Regions from separate parts of the Catenuloplanes sp. NPDC051500 genome, predicted to be linked through region 3. Evidence: riboswitches for the same ligand, from Rfam matches in the RefSeq annotation. Region 3 holds a riboswitch; each other region holds the start of a gene.
What was found. A riboswitch is a leader RNA that binds a small molecule or an ion and turns the genes downstream of it on or off. The one in region 3 is predicted to bind cyclic di-AMP.

Region 1 (8,415 bases), on a different contig from region 3:
TTGATCAGCAGGATGCCGACCACGCCCGCGACCACCGCGACCAGGATCCCGGCGATGAACGGCGCACGCGGCACCGACACCGGCCGGGGCGGCGTGACGCGCAGCCGGGGCGCCGGCAGCTCCTCGTGGAGCGGCTCGGCCTCGGCCGGCTCCACCAGGACGTGGATCTCCTCCGGCTCCAGCGCGGCGCTGCCGTCCGTCGCGTACCGGCGGCCCCGCGCCGCCGACAGGTCGACAGGCGCGGAGGACGACGTGGCCCGCGGGGTACGCGTGCCGGCGCCGCGCGCCGCCTGGGTGCCACGTGCGCTCTGCGTGCCGCGTGCGCTCTGCGTGCCGCGCGGGGCCGCGGACCGCGTGCCGGGCTTGCGGGAGCCACCCGCGTTCCGGCTCACGGCCCGGTCGGCGCGCTCAACACGCTCGCCCCGGTCGAAGCGGTCGAACCGCTCGGCGCGGTCGAGACGCTCGACCCGCTCGGGACGGTCAAGGCGCTCGGACCGCTCGGACCGCTCAGGCCGCTCGGGACGGTCAGCCCGCTCGGGACGGTCAGCCCGCTCGGGACGATCAAGGCGCTCGGGCCGGTCAGCCCGCTCGGTCCGGTCGAGGCGCTCGGCGCGGGTCGCGCGGTCCTGGCGGCCGGCCCGGGTGGCCGCCCGCTCCTGCTCCGCCGCGATGCCGGCGGCGGCCGCCGCCCGCTCCCGGCGCTCGATGCGCTCAAGCGAGCTCAGTCGCTCGGCGCGCTGCGGGATCCCCTGGTCCGCCGCGCGGTTGTCCCCCGTGGACGGCGTGGCGGCCCCCCGGCCGCGTGCCGCGTTCTGCCGCTCGGCGCGACGCCCGGCCATGCCGCGGACGATCGCCTCCGAGCCCTCCGCCGGAGCCCACTGCGCCGCGGTCCGGCCCCCCGACCGCGGTGCGCGCTGCACCGTCTCGCGCCCGGCGCTGATGTCGCCCCGGTCGCGCTTGTTGACGCTCATGTTCCCTCCCCCTCAGTGTCTTCGTCCCGTCGTCTTCCCCTCGGGACGTGAAGTCCCTGGACACTGCGGAACCCCTGCCCGGCCCCCGCCTGCCCGCCGTCCTATCCGGACGACTCCGGCGCCCCCGCGCCGGACCGGCGTGACCTTCGGGGCCGTTCGCGGACGGCCCCGGTGTCCCCACCGGCAATGCGTTCCGCGGCCCGGAGTCGTACCGAGGCGGCTCGCGGGTTCTCCGCGACCTCCTCCTCGGTGGGCGGCTCCGCGCCACGGGTGAGAAGTCGCAGCGTGGGTCCGGTACCGGGAAGCTCGAACGGAAGTTCGATCGGCCCGGTACTGCGGGCTCGCGCTGCGAGTGCTTGCTTGGTGATGCGGTCCTCTAGCGACTGATAGGACATGACGACCACCCGGCCGCCAGGCGCCAACGCATCGAGAGCCGCCGGTAGCGCCGATTCAAGGGCGGCGAGTTCGCCATTTACCTCGATGCGTAACGCTTGAAACGTTCTTTTTGCAGGATTTCCGCCGGTACGCCGGGCTGCGGCCGGAATGGAGTCTCTGACCAGGTCTGCCAGACGCCGCGTCGACGTGATCCGGGAACGCCCCCGCTCCCGGACTATCGACGAGACGACGCGGGTCGCGAACTTCTCCTCGCCGTACACCCGCAGCAGCCTGACCAGTGCGCCTGGCTCGTAGTCGTTGACCACGTCCTCCGCGGTCACGCCACTGCCCTGGTCCATCCGCATGTCCAGCGGAGCGTCCTGGGAGTAGGCGAACCCGCGATCGGGCGCGTCGAGCTGCAACGAGGAGACACCGAGATCGAACAGAGCGCCGTCGATCTGCTCGAATCCGAGTCGCGCCAGCACCTCGGGCAGCTCGGACGAGACCGCGTGCACCAGGTGGGTGCGGTCGGCAAACCGGTCCAGCCGGCGGCGCGAGTGTTCAAGCGCCTCGGTGTCCCGGTCCAGGCCGATCAGCGTCAGCCGTGGGTTCGCGGTCAGGATCGCCTCGGCATGTCCGCCGAGACCCAGGGTCGTGTCCACATAGACCGGTTTCTCACCGGTCAGCGCGGGGGCGAGCAGCGCCAGGCACCGCTCCAGCAGGACGGGCACGTGCGTGCCGCGCGCCTGCCATTCCAGGCCCTCGGCCACGAGCTCCGGCTCGGGCACCCCCATGTCGACCCCCATCTGTGACGATTCGTTTCACGCAGTGCCCGCCAGCAGTGCGACGAAGACCGTACCGCCAGATCCCCATCCGCTCTCTTGGCGTCACCACCGTCGCGCCTGATACCGGGGAAGGGGTCTCAGGAGCGCCGAGCGGCTGGAGATCTCGCAGTACGGGTCCGATCGCTACAGACCGCCGGGTAGCACCCCCTCCCCGATGTCGGCGAAGTCGTCCTCGCTCTCCGCGAGATACGTCTCCCAGGCCTGCTTGTCCCAGATCTCGACCCGGGTGCTGGCGCCGATCACGACCAGTTCACGATCCAGCCCCGCGTACTCCCGGAGGAGGACGGGGATGGTGACGCGACCCTGCCGGTCCGGCACCTCGTCGTGTGCGCTGGCGAAGAAGACCCGGCTGTACGCCCGCGCCGCCTTGTGCGTCATCGGGGCGGTCCGGAGCTCCTCCGAGATGCGCTGGAACTCGGGCATCGGGAAGACGTAGAGGCAGCGTTCCTGCCCTTTTGTGATCACGACACCTCCCGCCAGCTCGTCCCGGAACTTGGCCGGGAGGATCAGCCGGCCCTTGTCATCCAGGCGCGGGGTATGGGTGCCGAGAAACATCGCGGCGCACCCCCCTCGCCCTCGACGGCGGCATTCGCGGTGCCGCAGATCACTCGGGCCGGCGGGCTCTCCACGACCCCGCCATGTGGCCCCACTTTACTCCACTTCCCTCCACCCGCAACCAGAAATGGCCCCTAGTCAAGGGGCATGACGGTGCAAAACAGCACGTCACGGAGGGTTGTCGAGGGTGGAGGGACTTGATCCAGTACGCCCGTCCGGTTTCCGACATCCGTTCGGATCGGCCTCTTCGCCGTACCCTTTATGGTGATTTTTCGGTCGGTTTTTCGGCGGTCTGCTGGGCGGCGGACGGTTGCGTGGAGGGAAGTGGAGGGAAATAACCGACACCCACCGTCCCCGTTCGTGATCTCTGAGCGACCGCTGCGAACGTCCCGGAAAACAAGTGTTCACTCAGACCGGGGGCAGGCGGCCGGGACACCGGCCCCTGCCGGACGCGGCAGGGGCCGGTAGATGTCACAGGCACGTAAAGCGGTCCATATCAGACTATTCGTCGGACCACGTAACTCCGCGACCAGATCCGGTGCTTGCCCACCCGCATACCCGGCTGCGGCGCGTCGTACATCCAGTCCCCGCCCGCGTAGATCGCGGTGTGGAACCCCTGCGCGCCGTGCCGGAAGACGAGCAGGTCGCCCGGGCGGGCCTGCGCCTTCGACACCGCGGCGCCGTAACGCTGCTGGCGGTCCGCACTGTGCGGAAGCGTGCGCCCGGCCGCCTTCCGGTAGACGTACTGCGTGTAGCCGGAGCAGTCGAAACCGCTCGGGCTCGCGCCGCCGGCCCGGTACCGCTTGCCGGCCAGGCTCTTGGCCAACGCGACGACCGCCGCACCCTTCTGCGAGGCCGCCGCGTCCGCCCGGTCCACACCTGTCAACTGACCGGCGGTGACACAGAGCGCGAGCAACGCCGCAAGCAACGCGAATCGGGGCACGGTGAAGCGCCGGACCGGCGTCGAGGAGGGCCGGACCGGGAGATGCGTCAACACGAAAGAAATCCTTTCGGCGCACCTGCGGGGTTAGCTGTCGGATTCGGGCGCCGAAACGTGCCCGGTCCGGCCTGACGCCGGACTTCACCCCAAGGCCCGCGATGCGAGCCGTCCTGGAACTGTGGTTCCCCCGCCCCTGCCCGTGAGTGCCATGTGCTGCGAGGGGTGTCGCGACGCCCGGGACGGGCAGGGTTCGGTGTGTCCCGCGGTCGGCGCGGCCGGTGGCACGACGCTTACCGGCTCGTCGTTTGTAGCGGACCACGGGAGCACGCCCCGGCCGCCGAATGATTACCCTCCGAGGTTGGCATGTCCGCCCCGCGACCCCGGTGTGTCCGGTGCCCGAAATGCGGCGCCGACCCGGACACGCTCCGTATATCGAAACCGGTGAAGCTTCCCACACAAATCGCTGTCACACGGATGCGCTCCGACGTATCGCCAGCGTGATCAATTGGTCCGCCCGGACAGCATGCAAGGGGCCGAACGAGCCGATCGTGAAGCGGTGCCGGTCCGGTAACCTCGCACGGGTGACGCAAGGCAACCTGCCCCTCCGCGCCAAGGTCGCGACCCAGGTCTCCCGCACCGCTGCCGCGCTCTCCCGCGCGGCCGGGCGGGGGGACGGGTCCGTGATCGGTGGCTGGATCGGGCTCAAGATCGACCCCGACCTGCTCGAGCACCTCGCCGCCGGCCGCGCCATCGCGCTGGTCTCCGGCACCAACGGAAAAACCACCACCACCCGGCTCACCGCGGCCGCCCTGGGCGTTCTCGGCCCGGTGGCGACCAACTCCTTCGGCGCGAACATGCCAAGTGGGCACACGTCCGCGCTCGCCAAGGCGGGCGCCACGCCGTACGCGGTGCTTGAGGTGGACGAGCACTACCTCCCCCAGGTCATCGAGGAGACGCGGCCGCGCGTGATCGCGCTGCTCAACCTCTCCCGCGACCAGCTGGACCGGGCCAAGGAGGTGGCGATGATCGCCCAGCTCTGGCGCACCACGCTTGCCAAGCACCCGGAAATCATGATCGTCGCCAACTCGGACGACCCGATGATCGTCTGGGCGGCCGGGAACTCACCCACAGTCACCTGGTTCAGCGCGGGACAGCGCTGGCAGGACGACTCCTGGGTGTGCCCGGAGTGCGGCTCGACAATCGAGCGCGCCGACGGCCAGTGGTGGTGCACCGGCTGCCCGCTGCGCCGCCCGCAGCCGCAGTGGGTCGTCGAGGACGACGGCGTACTCGACCCGAGCGGCGCCTGGCACCTCGTCCGCCTGCAACTGCCCGGCCGGGTGAACCTCGGCAACGCGGCCACCGCGCTCGCCGTAGCGTCCGCGTTCGGCATCCGGCCACTCCAGGCCGTGCCCACGCTCTCCTCGGTCGCCTCGGTGGCCGGGCGCTACGCGCAGGTCGACCGCGACGGGCGCAACATCCGGCTGCTGCTGGCGAAGAACCCGGCCAGCTGGCTGGAGGCCTTCGACATGGCCGACAACGCGCCCACGCTGCTCTCCATCAACTCCCGCGACCCCGACGGCCTGGACACGTCCTGGCTGTTCGACGTCGACTTCTCGCCACTGCGCGGACGGCAGATCCTGATCACCGGCGAGCGCGCCTACGACCTGGCGGTCCGCCTCGACGTGAACGACGTGCCGTTCCGGCACGTACGGACCTTCGGGGAGGCGATCGCCAGCGTGCCACCGGGCCGGCTGGAGGTCATCGCGAACTACACCGCCTTCCAAGACATCCGAGCGGAGCTGGACCGTGTCAATTAACCCGGAGTGGAGCACCCCCGGGCAGCCGCCCGGGGGGCAGAGCTGGCCGGCACCCCCGGTGCAGAGCTGGCAGCAGCCTCCGGCCGAAGGACAGCAACCCCCGCCGGGGTACGGCCAGCAGCCCGCATTCGGACAGCCGGGCACAGAGCAGCAGGCGGCGCCTTACGGTCAGCCGGGCGCCGGGCAGGGTTACGGGCAGCCGGGCGCCGGGCAGCAGCCGGTTTACGGGGAGCCAGGCTCGGGCCAGCAGCAGCCGGCGTTCGGGCAGCCCGGCGCGAGCCAGCAGCCGGTATTCGGGCAGCCGGAAGCAGGGCAGCAGCCCGCTTACGGGCAGCAGCCGGGCGCTGCGCAGCAGGCTTATGGACAGCAGCCGGAGTTCGGGAAGCAGCCCGGCTACGGACAGCAGCCCGACCTTGGGCAGCAGCCCGGCTATGGACAGCAGCCCGGCTATCAGCAGCCAGGCGGCGGGCAGCAGCCTGGATATGGGCAGCAGCCGCAGCCGGGTCACCCGCAGCAAGCGCCGGTTTACGGCCAGCCCGCGCCCGACTACGGGCAGCCCGCCGGCGCGCCCGGCTTCGGGCAGCAGCCGCCGGCGGCGTACCCCCAGCAGCCTTTTGCTCCTGGGTCTGGGCCGGTCGGTGCTCCGGCGGCGCAGTCGGGGCCGCACGGCGGGGACAGCACGGTCAGGATTGTCTGGATCTATCCGGATCTGCTCTCCACCTACGGTGACCGCGGCAACATGCTGATCCTGGCCAGGCGGGCCCAGCAGCGCGGTATCGCGGTCGAGACGATCGAGGTCCGCTCCGACCAGCCGCTGCCCACCCAGGCCGACATCTACCTGATCGGCGGCGGCGAGGACGGGCCGCAGGCGCTCGCGGCCCAGCGGCTGCGCGTGGACGGCGGCCTGCATCGCGCCGTCAACCAGGGCTCCGCAGTGCTCGCGATCTGCGCCGGGTACCAGCTGCTCGGCACGTCGTTCTTTGCCAAGGGCGCGAAATGCCAGGGTCTCGAGCTGATCGACATCTACTCGGACCGCGGCGAGACCCGCGCGGTCGGTGAGCTGGCCGGCGACGTGGACCCGCGCCTGGGCCTGCCGCGCCTGACCGGCTTCGAGAACCACGGCGGCCGCACCCACCTCGGCCCGACCGTATCGCCGCTGGCCCGGGTGAGCGTCGGCATCGGCAACGACGGCCAGACCGAGGGCGCGTGGCGGGGCAAGATCCTCGGCACGTACTCGCACGGCCCCGCACTGGCCCGCAACCCGGCCATCGCTGACCTGATGCTGCGCTGGGCCACCGGCTACGACACACTGCCCCAGATCGACGACTCCTGGTCCGAGGCGCTCCGCAACGAACGCTTCGCCGCCACCAGGCCGAACCCGGCATGATTGACCGTCCGCCGGCCGTGGTTCCGCTCAGGTGCCCCGGCCGGCGGACGATATGAACCCGACGCCCACCAGCCCCCGCATCCACCGATCGGAGACTGCATGACGGACGCCGCCGCTCCCCCGCTGTCCTGCTCCCAGACCAGCCGACGCTCCACCATGCCCCTCCACTCCGCGGCTTCCGCCTCCGCGATGATGCCGGCTTCTGGATCCGCGAGCTCTCCGGCGGTTTCCCAGTTGTCCGAGAGCGGGGCTCCAATGGGATCTGCACTCCCCCGCCGCAGCCGTAGGGCGCGCATTCTGCGGGTGGCCGGGCTGGCCGCCGCGATCGCCGTGCTCGGCACCGCCGCCGCCACGCTGCCGCTTCACGAGATCCAGGATGCCGCCCGCGCACTGGGCTGGGGCGCCGGGTTCGTGATGGCCGGGGTCGGTGCGCTGCTGCTCGCCGTGCTGGTTCCCCGGACCGCGATCTCGCTCGCGTCAGGTGCGCTGCTCGGCCCCGCGATCGGCTTCGGCGCCGCGCTCACCGCCGCCATGCTCGCCGCCACCGCCACCTACCTGGCCGGGCGCTGGGCCGGGCATGGACTGCTCGCCGCACGCGCCGGTGGACGCCTGCACCGCCTCGACGGCTGGCTGTGCAAGCGCGGATTCTCCGCCGTGCTGCTGGTCCGGCTGCTTCCGCTCGCCCCGTTCGGCCTGGTCGGCTACGCCTACGGGACCACCTCCGTGAGCCGCCGCCACTACCTGCTGGGCACGCTTGTAGCGGCGATCCCCTCCACCTTCAGCTACACGATCCTCGGCGCCGCCGTGATGACACCGGGCGAGTTCACTCCGCTCACGTTCGTCCCCGCGGTCTGCGGCATCATCCTCACCTCCACGATCGTCTACCGCTGGCGCCGCGCCTCCCGCACCGTCGCCTGATCATCGGCCGATCCCCACGCGGGAGCCTCGCCCCCGGTCCCCGCCGGCCTCCCGGTCTCGTCGGCCCTCGCAGCGCCGCAGGCTGCGGGAGGATCAGGCCTGGCGATGTGCCGGACGGACGGGATGGCGGCAATGAACGATCGGGTGGAGCGGGTACGGGCGGCGCGGCGGCGGATGGCATCGGAAGGGCCGGCCAGGACGCGAGCCGGGAAGGTGGACGACTTCGCGGTGGTGGCGCTCGACGGGCAGGACTGCGACGTCGTGCGTGACCTGCTGATCGAGGAGCAGGTGTCTACAATCGTCGAGGTCGGGCTCGCCTATGGCGGGTCGGCGCTGGCGATCGGGGAGGCGCTGCTGACGGTCGGCGACCCGGACGCGCGGCACCTGGTGATCGACCCTTTTCAGCACGAGGCGTTCGACGACGTCGGCTGGGAGGCGATGGTCGAGGCCGGACTCGGCTCGATCGCCACGCTGGTGCGAGAGGAGTCGTCGGCGGCGCTGCCGCAGATGGTCCGCGACGGGCTGGTGGCGGATGCGGCCTTCATCGACGGAAGTCACCGCTTCCACGAGGTCTTCGTCGACCTGTACTTCCTCCGGCGCATCATGC
Region 2 (8,415 bases), on a different contig from region 3:
GTGGTCGGAGTGGACCGGGTCGGGCATGCGGATGATCTCCGGGCCCACGGCGCCGACATCGTCGTATCGGACCTCGCCGAACTCCTGGACGGCGGCGAGTCCCCCCGGTAGGACGCAACCCGCCGGTGGTTCACCGACGGGCTCAGATCAACACTGAAAGGGATCACTGTGATCCGAGAGCGGGCTTATCCGGTCGAGCCCTGGCATGTCCGCGAGACACGGCTCGACCTCGACGTCCTGGCTCAGTCGGAGTCCGTGTTCGCGCTCTCCAACGGCCACATCGGCCTTCGGGCCAACCTGGACGAGGGCGAGCCGCACGGTCTGCCGGGCACCTACCTGAACAGCTTCTACGAGCTTCGGCCGCTGCCGTACGCGGAGGCCGGCTACGGCTTCCCGGAGTCCGGTCAGACGATTGTCAACGTCACGAACGGCAAGCCGATCCGGCTGCTCGTCGACGACGAGCCGTTCGACGTCCGCTACGGCGACCTGCAGTCGCACGAGCGCGTGCTGGACATGCGGTCCGGCACGCTTGAGCGCGAGGTCGAGTGGGTCTCACCGGCCGGCCGGTCGGTGCGGGTGCGCTCGACCCGCCTGGTGTCCTTCACCCAGCGCGCGATCGCCGCGATCTGCTACGAGGTCGAGCCGGTCAACGGCCCGGCCCGGGTGATCGTGCAGTCCGAGCTGGTGTCGAACGAGCAGCTGCCGCCGACCAAGCGTGACCCCCGGGTCGCGGCGCTGCTGGAGTCTCCGCTCGTGGCGGAGGAGCACCTGGTCCAGGACCTGGGCGGACTGCTGATCCACAGCACGAAGAACAGCCAGCTGCGGATGGCCGCCGCGATGGAGCACGTGGTGGAGACGGACGGCCGCCACATGGTCAAGACCGAGGGCAACCCGGACTGGATGCGGACCACTGTCGCCTGCATGCTCGAGCCGGGGCAGAAGCTCCGGATCATCAAGTTCATCGCGTACGGCTGGTCCAGCCGGCGCTCCGTGCCCGCGCTCCGTGACCAGGTCGGCGCCGCACTGGCAAGTGCGCGGCTGACCGGCTGGGACGGGCTGGTCACGGCGCAGCGGGAGTACCTGGACGCGTTCTGGGACCACTCGGATGTCAAGGTCGAGGGCGACCCGGAGGTGCAGCAGGCGGTGCGCTTCGCGCTCTTCCACGTGCTCCAGGCCGGCGCCCGGGCGGAGATGCGGCCGATCGCGTCGAAGGGGCTGACCGGCCCCGGGTACGACGGCCACACGTTCTGGGACTCCGAGACGTTCGTGCTGCCGGTGCTCACCTACACGCAGCCGGATGCGGCCAAGGACGTGCTCCGCTGGCGGCACGCCACGCTCGACCTCGCCAAGGAACGGGCCGAGACGCTCGGCCTGCGCGGCGCGGCGTTCCCGTGGCGGACCATCCGCGGGCACGAGACCTCGGCGTACTGGCCGGCCGGCACCGCGGCGTTCCACATCGCGGCGGACATCGCGGACGCGGCCCGCCGCTACGTGACCGCGACCGGGGACGAGGACTTCGAGCGCGACTACGGGTTCGATCTGCTGATCGAGACGGCCCGGCTGTGGCGCTCGCTCGGCCACCACGACCGGCACGGCCGCTTCCACATCGACGGCGTGACCGGCCCGGACGAGTACACGGCCGTGGTGGACGACAACATCTACACCAACCTGATGGCCCAGCAGAACCTCTACGCGGCGGCGGAGGTGGCGCTGAAGTACCCGGAGAAGGCGAGCGCCGCCGGCATCGACGAGGAGGAGATCGCGGGCTGGCGGGACGCGGGCGCGGCCGTGCACCTGCCGTACGACCACGAACTCGGTGTGCACCAGCAGTCGGAGGGCTTCACCCGGCTGCAGGAATGGGACTTCGAGGGCACGCCGCAGGAGAACTACCCGCTGCTGCTGAACTACCCGTACTTCGACCTCTACCGCAAGCAGGTCGTGAAGCAGGCGGACCTGGTGCTCGCGATGCTGTGGCGCGGCGATGCGTTCAGCGACGAGGAGAAGCAGCGCAACTTCGCCTACTACGAGGCCCGGACGGTCCGTGACTCGTCGCTCTCCGCCTGTACGCAGGCGGTGCTGGCGGCGGAGACCGGGCACCTGGAGCTCGCCCACGACTACCTGGGCGAAGCCGCGCTGATGGACCTGCACGACCTGCACAACAACGCGCGCGAGGGCCTGCACGTGGCGTCGCTGGGCGGATCGTGGATCTCGCTGGTGATGGGTCTCGGCGGCATGCGGGACCACGGCAGTCAGCTGTCCTTCAACCCCCGCCTGCCGGAGCGGATCACCCGGATGGAGTTCGCGCTGCTCTGGCGCGGGCTGCGGCTGCGGGTGGACGTACGCAGCGACGAGGTCACCTACTCGCTGCGGAACGGCACGGGTGAGAAAAGCATCACACTCGTGCACCATGGCGAGCTGGTCACCGTGTCCGCGGACAAGTCGGTGACCATGGCGATTCCGGAGCGCACCGACGTCGGGCCGGAGCCGCATCAGCCGGCCGGTCGCGCGCCGGCACGACGGTCAAGCTCTCTGTAGTCAGCCGATCGACAACTGGTCAGGATAGGTCGCCTCGGGAAACCGGGGCGGCCTATTTCCGTACCATTTAGATGTCGCTCTATGATTTAGGGTCATTGAGCGGGCACTTTCTGTGACTATAGGGTTTTCTTAAGTTTCGTGATCTTGAGCGTGGCTGTTTGTCGCACCTGGGTAGTCTTGCCGCCGGTTGTCATCAGCGGGCGCCGCACCGGCGCCAGTGACCACCACCGCCAAATCGCACAGCGAGTCGGGGAACCACGTTTGTGGGGTGAATCCGCGTCAAGCGGTAGGGGTGTCGTTCCCATCCCGAACCCGTCAGCTAACCCGGCCGGCGGTCCGAGAAAGGGACATGATGCGCCTACGGCGAATAGCGGTGCTTGCCGTGCTGCTGGCGAGCGGTGCCACGGCCGCGCTCGCGACGCCTGCCTACGCGATCGACGAGGGCGGCTCAGATCAGCTCAGAGAACAGCTCGACGCGGCCAGCAAGGGCTTCGTCGAGGCGAAGAACAAGCTTGCCGCCTCGGAGAAGCGCCAGAAGGAGCTGACCGAGGAGCTCAAGACCATCGAGTCGGACCTCGTGGTCCGGGAGAAGACTGTCGGCGAGCTGGCCGGCCGCACGTACCGCAACGGACGCCTCGCCCCGATGGTCGCGATTCTGAACGCGTCCGAGGGCGACGGGTTCATGGACCGCGCCACGTTGGTCGAGACCATGACGATCAACCAGGAGAAGCAGGTCCAGAACCTGGTCACCGCGAAGGACGAGGCCTCGCGTGCGAAGACTGCCATCGAGTCTGAGATCGGTGAGCAGAAGAAGCAGGTCGAGAACATGGAGAAGCGGAAGAAGCAGGCGGAGAGCGCGCTGAAGGCAGCCGGTGGCGGCGCCGCAGCGAACGTCGAGTCCGGCTCCGGTTCCGCCGCGGTCGCGGCGTCGGCCGAGCGCAATTCGGACGGCTCCTTCCCCTCCGAGGGCTGCACGGTGAACGACCCGACCCCGACCGGCGGCTGCATCACGCCGCGCCTGCTGCACGCCTACAAGCAGACGAAATCGGCGGGGTTCAACCACTTCGTGTCCTGCTACCGCAGCGCGGAGGACGGCGGCGAACACCCACGCGGCCGGGCCTGTGACTGGTCGGCCCAGGCGAGCGGCTTCGGCGGCGTCGCGGCCGGCTCGGACAAGGTCTACGGCGACAACCTGGCGAACTTCTACATCAAGAACGCGGACCGCCTCGGCGTGCTCTACGTGATCTGGTTCCGCCGGATCTGGCTGCCGTCGAGCGGCTGGCAGTCCTACTCGGGTGGTGGCAGCCCTTCGGGTGACCATACGAACCACGTACACCTATCGGTGATCTGATGTAGTTCAGGATCCGTTCGAGAACCCGCGGGATAAGCGCATCCCGCGGGTTCTTGCATATGTCACACGCATACAGGTTTGCTGATTTCCGGCGGTGGATAAATCAACCGACCGGGCGACCCGCACTTGACGGGACGCGACCGGCGCGGAACCGTTCAGAAGATCAGCGGGCGCGTCTTCACGGACGTGTGAGGGGAGATCCGGCGGATTGCGATGACAGACTCCGTTGACGAAAACGACATCTTCCAGGGCCGATGTACCGGCGGCCCGCTTGACGGCCGGACGTACGCCATCCGAAAGCCCGCGGGGTTCGTCCTCGCGGACAAGAGCACGGCGACCGGGTGGTACTACGACCGGGTGGACGACGGATTCCGGCTGCGTGCGGGCCAGCCCGTCCGGCTCCGCCAGCCCGACGTCGTCGCGATCGCGGCCGGCGACGACTACGACGTGATCGCCCCGCCGGAGGACCCGGACAGTCAGCCACCGCTGGCGCTTGCCGCGGCGAACCCGAACCCGGCACAGATCACGGCGGAGATCTGGCGCTTCTGGGGGCAGTTCGACGCGTTCGAGCCGTCCGTGCAGCTCGGCGGCGTCTACGCGGCCAAGCCGGGCTACCACAACTACCGCAACGCGCTCGCCACAAGCGACTATTCGCGGGCCGACGTGGCGAACGACAGGCAGGGCCCGGGCGACAAGGCCGCCGCGATCGACCTGACCATGTCCGACACGGCGATGCGCAAGTACACCACCCGGATGGACGTGGCATGCCGGGCGCGGGACGAGCGCCTGTTCATCGGCGGCGCGCCGATCATCCGGGAGTTCATCGGCACCAAGGACAGCCGGACGGTCTACTGCTACGTGCTCACCGGCGGCCGCGCGCTGGGCGTCGGGGCCGACGCCGGGCCGGACCCGGGCCGGGACGACACCCACCTCTGGCACCTGCACCTGTCGATCATCCGCCGGTTCGTCGCCACCCAGGACGCGCTCGACCGGCTCATGTCGATCCTCCGCGGTGAATCGATCGAAACCTGGAAGGCGCGCTCGGAGAGCCCGCGAGGAGAGGAAGAAGACGAGATGTCATACCAGGTCATCCCGGTCCCGGCCGGTTTCGCCTTCGACGAGAACCAGAACCTGATCGATCGGCGGTACGCGGTGTCGATCCCGGTCGAGCCGGCCGGCCGGCCCGGAAACCCGATCGTCGGCACCCGCCGCCTCTACCTGTCGTTCAGCTCGGACTTCACCGGGGCCGAGCCGGTGCGGGTCCGCGTCGCCATCCACAACGGCGAGGGCTGGAGCGTCACGCTGATCGACGTCCCGGCCGGTGGCCGGGTCGGGGCCGCGGTCCCACCGGCCCGGGGCGACAGCGCGTTCAACATTTCGGTGGGCCGGGTGCGGAGAACCGCATCGTCCGGCGAGTTGGAGGCCACCGCACCGCTTTCGGTACTTGTCACCGTCGCCTGAACAAACAATTGTGCGGGCGTTCCGACAATCGGAGCGCCCGCACAATTGTCAGATGCGCGATTCGCCGTACCGGAATAAGCGTCACGGTCGGCCCATATGCCTGTCGCGATGCCGCGCCGTATATCGCCGGATCGATTGTTAAGCGTGGTCGCCACCTCGAGCTCGATCGTGTTCCGGCCTCGGATCGTCGCCGGTCGCCCGGCGCCACGAAACTCGGACGACACGACACCCGCCGCGTGATCGGATGCAGAGCATGAGCACCCTCGTCTTCGACGCCGACGACACGCTGTGGGAGAACAACATCCTGTTCATCCGCGTGGTCGACGACTTCCTCGCCTGGCTCGCCCACCCCACACTTGACCACGCCGCGATCCGCGCCGTGCTCAACGACGTGGAACGTGCCAATGCCAAGACTCACGGGTACGGCAGCCGCGTCTTCCTGCGCAACCTGGCGGACTGCTTCGAGCGGCTGAACGAGCGCCCGGCCACCGAGGCCGAGCGGCGCGAGATCGAGCGGCTGGCCGCCGCGCTCGTTTTCGATCAGGTCGAGCTGATGCCGGAGGTCGCGGCCACGCTCGCCGACCTCGGCGCCCGGCACGAGCTGGCGCTGCTCACCAAGGGCGACGACGCGGAGCAGCGGCGCAAACTCGCCGCGTCCGGGCTGGCCGCGCATTTCGGCAGCGTTCACGTGGTGCGGGAGAAGGATCTCGCGGCCTACCTCGCGCTGACGTCCGAGCTGCGGCTCGACCCGGCGACCACCTGGATGATCGGCAACTCCCCGAAGTCGGACATCATCCCGGCGCGCCAGGCCGGGTGGAACGCGGTCTTCATCCCGCACCCGCACACCTGGGAGCTGGAGCACGCCGCACTTGACCCGGCCGACACCGGCGTACTCCAGCTGCCGTCATTCACCGCGCTGCGTGGGCATTTCTAGCCCTGACGGCCGTTCCAGCGCGGGTTCTTGCGGTTGACCACTGTGACACGGCCCCGGCGGCGGACCACCTGCGAGCCGGGCTTGCGGGCCAGGGACCTGAGCGAGCTGCGTACCTTCATGTTTTTGACAATGATTTCCAGCTAGCCGATATTCCGCGCGACCGGTAGGACTAGACACATGGGACGAGTCGTAGTGGTGAGTGGTGGCGGAACCGGCATCGGGCAGGCGGTCGCGGCCCGGTTCGCGCGGGACGCGGCCGAGGTGGTGATCGTCGGCCGGCGCGCCGACGCGTTGGCGCGCGCGGCGGCCGGGATCGAGGCACAGGGCGCCGGCTCGGTGCTCACCATCGCGGCCGACCTCACGGACGCGGACCAGGCGCTGCGGGTACGCGACGAGATCGTCGAGCGCCACGGCAAGGTCGACGTGGTGGTGGCGAACGCGGGCGGCAACGTCACCCGCAAGCAGGCGCCGACCGACTTCGACGTGGACCGGCCCGAGCTGGACCGGCTGCTGAAGGTGCGCGAGCACTGGCAGGGCAACTTCGAGCTGAACGTGCTCACCGCCGTGCTGCTTGTCGAGGCGCTGGCCGACGTGCTCACTGACAACGGGCGGATCGTGCTGCTCAGCTCGATCGCGGCGTACCGCGGCTCGGGCAACGGTTCTTACGGCGCGTCAAAGGCGGCGCTGCACCCGTACGCGTTCGACCTGTCGTCCGCGCTCGGCGAGCGTGGCGTGACGGTAAACGTGGTCGCGCCGGGCTACATCGAGGAGACCGAGTTCTTCGGCGACACGATCACCGAGGAGTGGCGGGAGAACCAGCGCAAGCAGGGTCACACCGGCCGGGTGGGCACCTCGACCGACATCGCGGAGACAGTGCACTGGCTCGCCTCGCCGGGCGCCGGGCATGTGACCGCGCAGATCGTGCAGGTCAACGGCGGCGCGGCGCTGGGACGGTGAGGAAGGGGGCGCTCACCCGCCCCCTTCCCGTCACTTCGCCGGGGGCGTGACCCTCAGCGTCATCAGCGGGATCAAGCCGGTGATCTGCGACTTGACCTCGATCTTCACGCCCGCGCCGGCCACCTTCACCGAGTTCTGCGGGTTGGCCGCGTTCCAGTAGCGCAGCGGGTCGGAGTCGTCGAAGACCGGGACCGCCTTCTGCCGTGGCACCGAGACCGGCACGCCGTTGCGGTGGAACGTCACCGGGTCCGTCGACTGCAGGCCGAACGAGGCGTCGAACGGCTGGCGGCGGTTGCTGAGCAGTGTGCCGTCCGGGAACGTGATCGGCGTGGGGCGCGCGTCGACCGGCAGGGTGAGGCCGGTGCCGGGGTGGACGCTTGTGTTGTTGTTGCCCGCGGCCGGGTTCACGTACCAGACCACGAGGCCGTCCTGGTAGGGGAAGCGCTCCGCCCAGTCCGGCTTGGTGTTCGCCCAGCCCCAGTTGTACGGGCCGAGTCGCAGTGTCTCGTCGTATCCGGTGTACGTCCGGTATTCGGCGAGGTAGTAGGTGCCGTCCGCGAGCGGGATGACGATCGCCTGCGGCAGGATCCCGTCCGCGTTCGCCGCCGTACCCAATGTCACGTATTTCGATGATTTTCCGGGTTTTATGGTGGTGAAGTTCAACCAGCCGAGGTAGAGCTTCTCCCACGCGCCCATGTAGCCGGGCGTCGAGCCGATCGTCGGGCTGCCCCGGCCCAGCCAGGAACCCGAGGACATCACGGTCCAGAAGCCGGTGCCGTTCTCGCCGCCGGCCGTGTCGTAGAGGTCGGGCAGGCCAAGGTCGTGGCCGTACTCGTGGACGAAGACGCCGAGCCCGCCGTTCTCCGGCTCCGTCGTGTAGTCGCCGATCCAGAGCCCGGTGTCGCCGATCTGCACGCCGCCGGCCAGGTTGCCCGCCGGGCCCGCGCTGCCGGCCAGGCTGGAGAACGCGAACCAGCGGTGCGCCCAGATCGCGTCCGTGCCCTCGGCGCCGCCGCCGGCCTCCTCGCCCGCGCCGGCGTGGATGGCCTGGAAGTGGTCGACGTACCCGTCCGGCTCGTTGAAGTCGCCGTCGTGGTCGAAGTCGTCGCGGTCCCACACGTCGAACGAGGTCAGGTACGCCTTGACCTGCTCCGGCGTCTGCCCGGCGGCGAGCTGC
Region 3 (5,439 bases):
GATCTTCTCCGATGGCCCCCGATAACCTCCGATCAGCATGACGCGCTTGTCCGTGAGCTAGTCGAGCTGCTGGACGAGCAGCAGCGATCGAGGGGCCTGCCGGGTAACCCAATCGAAGTACGCAGGACGACAGTCGCCGCCTTAGTCGATTAAGTTCATCACGCGGACCACATGGCAGCCGCGGCGAATCCTGCGCTCGCCGCGGTGCAACGGCCGGGAGCGAACGCGCTCGGCGTTCCCCCTCCCTCGTTGTGCCGGTCCGCCGCGCGGCCCGCATTCAGCCTCCTGGATGCGGGTCGCTTGCTTGTGTGCCTCGACCACATCAGAGGCGACCGAGAAGGCCAGCGTCCCCGGTCTGCACTTTCACGACCTCCGGCACCACCGGGAACACCTGCGCGGCCGAGTCCGGCGCGACGCCGCGAGACCCGATGAACCGGATGGCCACTTAGTCGGGCTGCGCTGATCTACATGCACAAGACCGCCGGCCGTGATCGGAGGATCGCCAATGCGCTCGGCAAGCTCGTGGGGGACGCGAAGGAGAAGGACACGCGGAACCTGGGGGCACGAGCCCCAAAAAAAGATCAAAAAGACAAAGGCCCAGGCTGCGGATCGTACCGCTGACCTGGGCCTTTGTTCGCTGAGCGGGTGACGGGAATCGAACCCGCACTGTCAGCTTGGGAAGCTGATGTTCTGCCATTGAACTACACCCGCGAGGTGCCGCCTCACTCTACCTGGTTGGTCGACAGGTGCGCGAGCGCCATCCTCACGCCGCACCGCCGATGACGATTTCGACGCTTGGGGCGTGGTCGCGCCAGACCTGGACGGCGGGGCGGGCGTTGGCGTTGGCGGCCAGGGGGGTGGCGCCGCCGCGGCCGTGGCGGGCGAGCATGGCGACGTCGATTGTGAATTCGTAGAGGCGCCAGTCGACGTGGGGTTCGGCGCGGAGGTCGCCGGCGAGGCGGTGGATGCGGGCGATGTCGGTGACCGGGTGGGCGTAGCCGGCGAGGTAGGCCTCGTCGTCGCTGTCCTCGGGCGGGAAGCTGTGCAGCGCGTAGCGGCCGTCGAGGTCGAGGTCGCGGCGTTTGGGGGAGTCGACGATGAAGCAGAAGAGGCCCTCGGCGGTGATGACCGGGGAGACGGGGTGGACGCGGGGGCCGCCGTCGGAGCGGACGGTGGCGAGGTAGCCGAGGCCCGGACCGTACTGCTGCATGAGGGAACGGATGGCGGTGGCCAGTCCGGGTTGTTGAGCGGCGAATGTGGTCCAGGTAGCCATGCCGCAATCCTATCGAACACACGTTCGAACAACCAGGCCAAAAGGTAGGGTGTCCGGATGCTCCTCTCCGACCGGGACCTCGTCGCTGAGATCAAGGCCGGCACGCTGGCCCTCGATCCGTTCGAGGCCGCGCTGGTCCAGCCGTCCAGCATCGACGTGCGGCTTGACCGGCTCTTTCGCGTCTTCAACAACCATCTGTACACGCACATCGATCCGTCGGTGCAGCAGGACGAGCTGACCGCGGAGGTCGACGTCCCGGCGGGGCAGCCGTTCGTGCTTCACCCGGGAGAGTTCGTGCTGGCCTCCACGTTGGAGGTCATCTCGCTCGGCGATCAGCTGGCCGGGCGGTTGGAGGGCAAGAGCAGCCTGGGCCGGCTGGGTCTGCTGACGCACTCGACGGCCGGGTTCATCGACCCGGGGTTCAGCGGCCACGTGACGCTTGAGCTGTCGAACGTGGCGAACCTGCCGATCATGCTCTGGCCGGGCATGAAGATCGGGCAGCTGTGCATCTTCCGGCTGTCGTCGCCCGCCGAGCACCCGTATGGCTCCGAGGTCTACGGCTCCCGCTACCAGGGACAACGCGGCCCGACCCCGAGTCGCGCCTGGCGCAACTGGCGCACCTGGCCGACCGCGTCTGCGGAATAGACCCGGAAGATCAAGATCCGGATATACCCACTCTGTGGGTGGTCGCGGCCCGCACGCTCCCGCGGGCACCGGTTCCGCGGTGGCCGGGAAAAGCAACGAGCGGGAAGATCAGAGGACTGATCTTCCCGCTCGCGTAGTAGCTGTGGCGAGGCGCTGCTAGAGCGGACTGCCGAAGCTGTGGATCTCCATCGCGTCGATCTTCATCATCCGCACCGGTTCCGCGGGGTTGGGCGCATGGACCACCCAGCCGTTCCCCACGTACATGCCGACGTGACTCAGGTCGGAATGGTAGAAGACGAAGTCGCCGGCCTGCAGGTTCGCCCTACTCACGGACTTCATCAGCCCGCGTTGTGCGGCCGCGTTGTGCGGGTACGAGATGCCTGCCTTGTTCCACGCCGCAAGCATCAGGCCGGAGCAGTCGAAGGCGTCCGGACCGGCGGCGGCCCAGACGTACGGCTTGCCGATCTGTGCGCAGGCGAACTTGACCACGGTGCTGCGCTTGCCGCCCGGGTACTCGTACGGGCACGGCGCCGGGGCCAGCGAGCCGCCGCCACCGTTGCCGTAGACCTGGATGCGGAGGTCCTGCAGCTCGTCGACCTTGGCGTTGATCTCCGTGGTCTTCGCGGCGAGCTCGGCCTCCTGCTTGGTGAGGTCGACGATCAGCGCGTCGAGCGGCGCCTTCTCCGACTCCAGCTGCTCCTTGAGCGCGACGACCTGGGCGATGTCCCGGCTCTGGACACGCGCGAAGTGGTCGAGCATCTCCAGCTGGTCGGTGAACGTGGTCGGCGAGCCGGTCATCAGGATCGACCCGATCTCGCTCGCCGGGCCGCTCTTGTACTCCTCGGCGGCGATCGTGCCGACCCGGCCCATGACCGCGTCGACCTGCGACTTGAGCGGTTGGATCTTCACGCCGAGCGCGTCGGCCTGCTTCTTCTTCTTGTCCAGCTCCTGGCGTGTCGAGTTGTGCTTCTCGATCGTCGGCTCAAGATCATGCCAAGCCTCGTCGATCTGCTTTTCCACCTCGGCCACGGACGGTTCGGCATGGGCAGCGGTACCGCCGAGCATGACCACCATCACGGTGGCCAGGGCGGACATCGCGCCGACTATGACGGACCGATTTCGGAGCGCAGCAATACCTGCCACCGAAGTCAAAGCTCCCTTGTGTCCCTGACCGCCTACCGGGTTAGCTGACGGGTTCGGGCGTGATGAGGCCGGTGCAGTAGCGCTCATCACAGGGTCATCGCCCTACCGTCGGTGGTGACCGACGGATTCACCCCACGTGCTGCTTGGGTCCCCGGTTCATCCTGATGGACGACTCAGCGGTGTCGGGCTCGCGTCGATCGGGGGTGATCGCCCTTCATCGAGCCCGGCGAACCCAAGGTTAGAGAGGCAAAACGGGCACCGCAAGCGGATCGAACCCATAAATCGGTACGTACAAACGCAGTCGCACTACGTTAGGAAACTGTCTGTCAATTGATAGTCACATATACATCGTCGACCAGGCCCGCATATTGATCGTTGTTCACGGTCACGCTCTTACCGCCGATTCTCAGCGGCTCCGCATTGACGATGGACAGGTTGGCCGGCAGCTTCGTGGACCCGCGCGCCACGCCGTCCACGCTGATCGCCAGCGCCGCGCCGGCGCGGGTGCAGCCGAGCGCGTGCCAGCGGCCGTCCGCGACCCGTACCGGCGCCACCACCCGGTAGATGTGGGTCGGGCTCGCCACGACGCAGCTGGGCCGCCCGGCGACACCGTCGACCTGAAGCTTGTACTGGGTGCCGCCGCCGACGGAGAAGCCCTTCTGCACCACGTTCGCCCCGTCGGCGGTGTCGGCGGGCCGCATCAGCACGGCAGCGCCGTACTGGAGCCGCCGGACGCCGGGGTTGAGCGCGGCCGGGTCGCCACCCTCCAGGATCGTGCGCGGGCAGTTCTGCGGGAGCGCGGTGCAGCGTGCCGGGAAGACCGCGGCCCAGCCGGCGCCGTGCCGGGAGAAGCCGAGCGTCCCGCCGACCGCGGCCCTGGCCCGCAGCGCGTACCGGCCGGAGGCGTCCATGACCTGCTTGCCCGCGCCGCCGTCGAAGGTGTAGCGCACGGCGACCGGCGCGCGCACCGCACGCGCCACGGCGGAGGCGGGGACTGTGGTGATCGACGCCGCGGGGACGGGCGGCGGGGCCTGGTCGGAGGTCACGGCCACGCCGGCCAGCAGCGCGAGGACCGCACCCCCGGCGGCAGTCACGGCCACCCGGCCGGTCAGCCTGCCCCAAATTACGTATGATTCGGACATTCCACCATTGTGGGGAGTGACTGGTGTGCCGCTCGCGAACCCACCGGGGACCTCAATGGAAATCATGCAAAAGCAGGAGCCCCCACCGGCCGTCCGGTGAGGGCTCCCGCCTGAGAAAACGAGTCGTCAGCCGAAGCGGCGGAAGCCGACCACCGGCAGCACGTTGATGCTCAGCACCTCGACGGACATGCCCGGCTGCGGCGCGTGCACCATCTTGCCGTTGCCCAGGTACAGACCGTCGTGGCTCAGACCGCTGTAGAAGAAGACCACGTCGCCGGCGCGGGCCTGGGCCGCGCTGACCGCGGTGCCCATGTTCCACTGCGCGGTGGTGCTGTGCGGGAGGCCGACGCCTGCCGCTCCCCACGCGTAGGCGACCAGGCCGGAGCAGTCGAACGAGCCGGGGCCGGCAGCACCGTACACGTACGGCTTGCCGATCTGCGCGCACGCGGTCGCCACGGCCGTGGCCGCCGCACCGCTGGCACCGGATGCCGAGCACGAGCCGCCGGAGGTGCTACCGCTGCTGGGCACGTTCGCCACCGAGCCGTACGCCTTCTTCTGCAGCTCCTCGAGCGCGTCGATCTCCTTCTCGACCTCCGCCTTCTTCGCGGAGAGTTCCTTGTCCCGCTTCTCCTGGTCGGAGACGACCTTGTCGAGGTCCGCCTTCTGCTTGTCCATCTCGCTGCGGGCCGTGGTCACGGCCGAGATGTCCGCACGCTCGATCTCGGCCAGCCGGTCGAGGTAGATGAGCTGGTCGGTCAGCGCGGTCGGCGAGCTGGTCTTCAGGATCGAGTTGATGCCGGAAGCGGGACCGGCACGGTACGACTCGTTGGCCAGCTGGCCGACCTTGTCGACCGCGACCTTCATCTGGTCGTTGAGCGGCTGCATCTTCGCTTCCAGCTCAGTCCGCTTCTTCTGGTTGGCCTTGAGTTCGCCGTGGACCTTGTTGTATTCCTCGATCGTCGGCTCGAGCTCCTGCCATTTCTCGTCCATCTGAGCCTCGATCTGCGCGAGGGTGGGCTCAGCGTGGGCGGGAGCGGCCAGGAGCGTCAGGCTGAAGAGAACAGCCGCGCCGGTGGAGAGGAATGCACGAGTCGCAAGACGATGGGGACGCAACGAGAGCCTGGGCGTCACCGGGGCTCGCCTCCGAGGGGGGTGAGAGGTCTGCCGGACGAGGAGTGGATTTGGTGCCGGCGGGGGACGAGGCCTCACCTTAGGTCGTTTACCCGTCCGTTATCA

Region 1: another riboswitch for cyclic di-AMP. It lies ahead of ACIA8K_RS01760 (C40 family peptidase); the one in region 3 lies ahead of ACIA8K_RS14860 (NlpC/P60 family protein).
Region 2: another riboswitch for cyclic di-AMP. It lies ahead of ACIA8K_RS08305 (coiled-coil domain-containing protein); the one in region 3 lies ahead of ACIA8K_RS14860 (NlpC/P60 family protein).

What each region holds. Positions count from the first base shown of each region.
Region 1 is NZ_JBITDX010000001.1:420,320-428,734, forward strand. It holds gene ACIA8K_RS01745 (hypothetical protein) at 1-971, opposite strand, end outside; partial or broken gene rsmH (16S rRNA (cytosine(1402)-N(4))-methyltransferase RsmH) at 988-2,152, opposite strand; gene mraZ (division/cell wall cluster transcriptional repressor MraZ) at 2,315-2,746, opposite strand; gene ACIA8K_RS01760 (C40 family peptidase) at 3,243-3,743, opposite strand; cyclic di-AMP (ydaO/yuaA leader) riboswitch at 3,749-3,902, opposite strand; gene ACIA8K_RS01765 (MurT ligase domain-containing protein) at 4,283-5,503, shown strand; gene ACIA8K_RS01770 (hypothetical protein) at 5,496-6,170, opposite strand; gene ACIA8K_RS01775 (type 1 glutamine amidotransferase) at 6,192-6,890, shown strand; gene ACIA8K_RS01780 (TVP38/TMEM64 family protein) at 7,146-7,808, shown strand; gene ACIA8K_RS01785 (class I SAM-dependent methyltransferase) at 7,941-8,415, shown strand, end outside.
Region 2 is NZ_JBITDX010000003.1:377,040-385,454, forward strand. It holds gene ACIA8K_RS08295 (HAD family hydrolase) at 1-111, shown strand, start outside; gene ACIA8K_RS08300 (glycoside hydrolase family 65 protein) at 169-2,535, shown strand; cyclic di-AMP (ydaO/yuaA leader) riboswitch at 2,754-2,885, shown strand; gene ACIA8K_RS08305 (coiled-coil domain-containing protein) at 2,888-3,886, shown strand; gene ACIA8K_RS08310 (hypothetical protein) at 4,100-5,347, shown strand; gene ACIA8K_RS08315 (HAD family hydrolase) at 5,592-6,281, shown strand; gene ACIA8K_RS08320 (50S ribosomal protein L36) at 6,278-6,400, opposite strand; gene ACIA8K_RS08325 (SDR family NAD(P)-dependent oxidoreductase) at 6,459-7,238, shown strand; gene ACIA8K_RS08330 (immune inhibitor A domain-containing protein) at 7,269-8,415, opposite strand, start outside.
Region 3 is NZ_JBITDX010000006.1:214,508-219,946, forward strand. It holds tRNA gene ACIA8K_RS14845 (tRNA-Gly) at 641-711, opposite strand; gene ACIA8K_RS14850 (pyridoxamine 5'-phosphate oxidase) at 764-1,273, opposite strand; gene dcd (dCTP deaminase) at 1,331-1,918, shown strand; gene ACIA8K_RS14860 (NlpC/P60 family protein) at 2,075-3,013, opposite strand; cyclic di-AMP (ydaO/yuaA leader) riboswitch at 3,076-3,250, opposite strand; gene ACIA8K_RS14865 (LamG-like jellyroll fold domain-containing protein) at 3,388-4,203, opposite strand; gene ACIA8K_RS14870 (NlpC/P60 family protein) at 4,330-5,193, opposite strand.